DNA from 2 places in the Paenibacillus sp. QJM3NY_38 genome. Region 1 is predicted to be linked to the other one. Evidence: a T-box and tRNA genes for the amino acid it is inferred to sense, from the RefSeq annotation. Region 1 holds a T-box; the other holds one or more tRNA genes.
What was found. A T-box is a leader RNA that pairs with one kind of tRNA and senses whether it is charged. The one in region 1 lies ahead of AC0VZ8_RS15140 (glutamine--tRNA ligase/YqeY domain fusion protein), so its partner is inferred to be a tRNA-Gln.
Positions count from the first base shown of each region.

Region 2: it encodes a tRNA-Gln, which carries the amino acid that the T-box ahead of AC0VZ8_RS15140 (glutamine--tRNA ligase/YqeY domain fusion protein) is inferred to sense. The anticodon was not compared.

Region 1 is NZ_CM149665.1:3,247,771-3,250,237, reverse strand. It holds gene AC0VZ8_RS15140 (glutamine--tRNA ligase/YqeY domain fusion protein) at 1-1,105, opposite strand, end outside; T-box leader at 1,184-1,442, opposite strand; gene infC (translation initiation factor IF-3) at 1,539-2,027, opposite strand; gene AC0VZ8_RS15130 (metallophosphoesterase family protein) at 2,065-2,467, opposite strand, start outside.
Region 2 is NZ_CM149665.1:6,530,056-6,532,522, reverse strand. It holds rRNA gene AC0VZ8_RS30400 (23S ribosomal RNA) at 1-907, shown strand, start outside; rRNA gene rrf (5S ribosomal RNA) at 974-1,090, shown strand; tRNA gene AC0VZ8_RS30390 (tRNA-Asn) at 1,099-1,174, shown strand; tRNA gene AC0VZ8_RS30385 (tRNA-Thr) at 1,178-1,253, shown strand; tRNA gene AC0VZ8_RS30380 (tRNA-Glu) at 1,291-1,365, shown strand; tRNA gene AC0VZ8_RS30375 (tRNA-Val) at 1,502-1,577, shown strand; tRNA gene AC0VZ8_RS30370 (tRNA-Gln) at 1,631-1,705, shown strand; tRNA gene AC0VZ8_RS30365 (tRNA-Lys) at 1,774-1,849, shown strand; tRNA gene AC0VZ8_RS30360 (tRNA-Leu) at 1,864-1,947, shown strand; tRNA gene AC0VZ8_RS30355 (tRNA-Gly) at 1,953-2,027, shown strand; tRNA gene AC0VZ8_RS30350 (tRNA-Arg) at 2,031-2,107, shown strand; tRNA gene AC0VZ8_RS30345 (tRNA-Pro) at 2,129-2,202, shown strand; tRNA gene AC0VZ8_RS30340 (tRNA-Gly) at 2,279-2,352, shown strand.

The sequences.
Region 1 (2,467 bases):
TGGCAAGCATCTCGGTGCAATCTTCTGAAAGATTCGTGATGATCACCTTCAGCGGCTTCATGACAGCCATTGCGTTATAACACCGCTCCTTCAAATCTTGACGGATATAATGATCGAGCATGCCCGAGTCCACCAGGCTGTTGCCGCGAAACACCCCGAGTTCGCCCAGAAAACGCCGAATGCCCTCAGGTGTCACGCCTCGCCGCCGTAATCCTTTCAACGTAGGCAGTCTGGGGTCATCCCATCCGTCGACAAAGCCCCCCTCCACCAATTCCCTCAGGTATCGCTTGCTTGTTACATATCCCGAGATATTCAATCTTCCGAATTCCCGCTGCTTCGGCGGCTCGATTACTTCCAGCTCCGTAAGTACCCACTCGTATAGCGGTCGATGATCTTTAAATTCGGCTGAGCATAGGGAATGAGTAATCCCTTCGATCCAGTCCTGGATCGGGTGGGCGAAATCATACATCGGATACACACACCACGTTGTTCCGGTCCGGTAATGCTCTGCATGAATGATACGATACAGGACGGGATCTCTCAGGTTCATGTTGGGGGACGACATATCGATTTTGGCTCGAAGTACTTTTTCCGACGTATGGAATGCTCCTGCGATCATTTGCTCAAATAACGCCATATTCTCCTCAATGCTGCGCTCCCGAAACGGGCTGTTGATGCCGGCTTCGGTCAGTGTTCCACGGTATTCCGTCATTTGTTCGGGTGTGAGATCGCAGACATAAGCCTTCCCTTTGGCAATGAGTTTCCTGGCCGCTTCAGCGATTTGATCCGCATAATCCGAACCGAAATAAACGTTCGGCTTAAGTCCAAGCCACTCGATATCCTCCTGAATCGCGTGCACATATTTGATATCTTCCTTCAGTGGGTTCGTATCGTCGAACCGAAGATTGAATGTTCCATGAAACCGGCTGGCGATGGAATGATTGATGTAAATCGCATAGGCGCTGCCGATGTGCAGATAGCCGTTAGGCTCCGGCGGAAATCGCGTAGCCACCGGCCTGTTATAAACGCTGTTCTCTACATCCTCCTTGATCATCTTGGTCAAGAAATCCACCGTTTCTTCTCCTTTGTTCTTGTCGTCGCTCATACCTGACTCCTCCCTTAAGTTGTTTGATCTGTCTTATTTCCGTCAAAACCAAAAAAATCCCGTCTCCAAGACATAAGTCTTGGGGACGAGATTGGTTTCGCGGTGCCACCCCTATTCGCCGATATCTCACGATACCAGCCTTATCAGGTACGGCCATCACGCGATCGCTTATACCCTAGCTCTATAACAGGAGCTCCTGTCGCACCATCCCTTATCCATAAGTTCCGATGCGCCGCTCAGAGGCTTGGTTCAATGAATGGCTTCCAACTCCTTTTCAGCTTACCGGAGCTCTCTGTAGGGATTCCTGTTCATTTACTCTTCTCTTCATGGCGTTTACAATTTGATCCATAGTATCATCAAAAAAATAAAAAGTAAACCGTAAAACGTCAACTACAATGAAACTCCGATGCAATGAAAAATTTGTCCCGTTCGATTAGATGGGCAGCAGCTTCACCGTAGCCTGCTTGCCGCTGACTTGTATGCCCGTCTCCTTCTTGCCTACCTCAGCCAGATCTTGCACGAGTCGCTCCAGCAGTTTGCGGGCGGCTTCGCCCTCCTTGCCTTGAATGCGAATAACGGGCTGGACGGCTTTGCCCGCTGCCAGCAGCTTATGCATTTGCGACAGCTTGGTGTCATAATCATGCTCTTCGATATGTACGGACAAGCGGAATTCCTTTACTTTCATCGGACCGGCTGAAGCTTGCTGGCCCTTCTTCTCTTTCACGGCCTCCTGCTTCGCCTGCCCCCGGCTTACGAGTTTGCATGGCGGGGGACTGCTGAATAGCGAGGTACACACCAAATCGGCTTTGTGACTTTTCGCCAGCGCAAGCGCCTCATCCCTGGAGACGACTCCCAGATCTTCGCCGTTTAAGCCGGTCAGCTCTACTTCGCGTGCTTTTATCTTTTCATTCATCATTAACATGGATAGATCCTCCTATTAAAAGTAGGTGTTCGTTCATTCATTGCTCTGCCTTTGCGTTCACATCATGGTGTATGAACCGAACAGAATGGGTTCGGTATTCCTGCTCTTCCGTGATTTCCAGACAGTTCAGCTGTTTACCGTACACGCACGCTCCATCGATACCGATTTTGTCCCCTTCTCCACAGAACCAAATCTGCTCCGAGTCATGCAGGTTGACCGCTGGCGTATGCCCGAACACCACGGTTTTGTTGATGCCTGTAGGATAATTGAAGAATGGTTCCCGTATCCAGATGAAATCATGCTGTGGCTGCAACTTCCAGTCTTCAACACCCGGATTGATCCCTGCATGCACGAATATGTGAGTGTCTGTTTCATAGAAGAGAGCCAGCGTATCAAGAAAGGATAGATGATGCTCAAACTCCTTCTTAATATAGGCTTTC
Region 2 (2,467 bases), 3.3 Mb from region 1:
GGGCGCTGTCTCAACGAGAGATCCGGTGAAATTTTAATACCTGTGAAGATGCAGGTTACCCGCGACAAGACGGAAAGACCCCATGGAGCTTTACTGCAGCTTGATATTGGATTTGGGTACGATCTGTACAGGATAGGTGGGAGCCTTTGAAGCATGAGCGCCAGCTTGTGTGGAGGCGACGTTGGGATACCACCCTGATCGTATCTAGGTTCTAACCTGGTACCGTGATCCGGTACGGGGACAGTGTCAGGCGGGCAGTTTGACTGGGGCGGTCGCCTCCTAAAGAGTAACGGAGGCGCCCCAAGGTTCCCTCAGAATGGTTGGAAATCATTCGAAGAGTGCAAAGGCATAAGGGAGCTTGACTGCGAGACCTACAAGTCGAGCAGGGACGAAAGTCGGGCTTAGTGATCCGGTGGTACCGCATGGAAGGGCCATCGCTCAACGGATAAAAGCTACCCTGGGGATAACAGGCTTATCTCCCCCAAGAGTCCACATCGACGGGGAGGTTTGGCACCTCGATGTCGGCTCATCGCATCCTGGGGCTGAAGTAGGTCCCAAGGGTTGGGCTGTTCGCCCATTAAAGCGGTACGCGAGCTGGGTTCAGAACGTCGTGAGACAGTTCGGTCCCTATCTGTCGTGGGCGTAGGAAATTTGAGAGGAGCTGTCCTTAGTACGAGAGGACCGGGATGGACGTACCGCTGGTGCACCAGTTGTTCCGCCAGGAGCATGGCTGGGTAGCTACGTACGGACGGGATAAGCGCTGAAAGCATCTAAGCGTGAAGCCCCCCTCAAGATGAGATTTCCCAATTCGTAAGACCCCTTGAAGACGACGAGGTAGATAGGTTGGAGGTGGAAGTGCAGCAATGCATGGAGCTGACCAATACTAATCGGTCGAGGGCTTATCCAAAAATATTTCAATGTGCTGCAAAGATCGTTTCGTATCTAGTTTTCAGGTGATCAAGCATCTGAACCGTTTGGTGGCGATGGCGGAAGGGTTCCACGCGTTCCCATACCGAACACGACCGTTAAGCCTTCCAGCGCCGATGGTACTTGGACCGAAGGGTCCCGGGAGAGTAGGACGTCGCCAAGCGGATATATTCCCTGATAGCTCAGTTGGTAGAGCACTCGACTGTTAATCGAGTTGTCACAGGTTCGAGTCCTGTTCGGGGAGCCACTTGCTTCCATAGCTCAGTAGGTAGAGTGCATCCATGGTAAGGATGAGGTCACCGGTTCGATCCCGGTTGGAAGCTCCAGATTCGTTTTTGAATTGGACATGCATTATGAAATTGCGGCCCGTTGGTCAAGGGGTTAAGACACCTCCCTTTCACGGAGGTAACAGGGGTTCGAATCCCCTACGGGTCACCACTAATTTAATTGCATCAGGGGATGAGAATCCCGTCGGTTCGTCGGAGGATGTCCTTCGTAAGCAGAGGCTTCGCAGTCTCGAACGAAGTGAGAGTATCCCCTACGGGTCACCACTACTTTTTATTCCATATTGTATGGAGGCTTAGCTCAGCTGGGAGAGCATCTGCCTTACAAGCAGAGGGTCGGGGGTTCGATCCCCTCAGCCTCCACCATTTCGTGCATGATTCTAACGAGAATCAGCACAATAGAAGTATCTCATCGATTTTGGGGATTAGCCAAGCGGTAAGGCAACGGACTTTGACTCCGTCATGCATAGGTTCGAATCCTATATCCCCAGCCACTTTACCCCAAAAAGTGTAGTTACGCTTTGAAGGTGATTCCGAATACTTTTCGGGGGCCCTGAAATGCGAGCCATTAGCTCAGTTGGTAGAGCACCTGACTTTTAATCAGGGTGTCGAAGGTTCGAGTCCTTCATGGCTCACCATTGTTTCATCTTGTGCGCGTGTGGCGGAATTGGCAGACGCACTAGACTTAGGATCTAGCGTCTTTGACGTGGGGGTTCAAGTCCCTCCACGCGCACCATTTATGCGGACGTGGCTCAGCGGTAGAGCATCGCCTTGCCAAGGCGAGGGTCGCGGGTTCGATTCCCGTCGTCCGCTCCATTTGCGCCCTTAGCTCAGCTGGATAGAGCGTTTGACTACGAATCAAAAGGTCGGGAGTTCGAATCTCTCAGGGCGTGCCATTTTTCAAAAAAGATTAATATCGGGATGTAGCTCAGCTTGGTAGAGCACCTGGTTTGGGACCAGGGGGTCGCATGTTCAAATCGTGTCATCCCGATTTGTTTAAGAGTTAAGCCCCGCAAAAGTAATCGGATTATACTCCGAGATGTAGCATCTCTTTTGTGGGTTGATATGCGGGTGTAGTTCAATGGTAGAACTCCAGCCTTCCAAGCTGGTAGCGTGGGTTCGATTCCCATCACCCGCTCCATACATAAGCAGGACATCACCGTGTGTGATGTTTTTTTACATATTCATACGACTATCCTGCGAAGTGTTAATGTGCTAAAGAATATAGGCAGGTCAAGGTTTATAGGACTAATGTC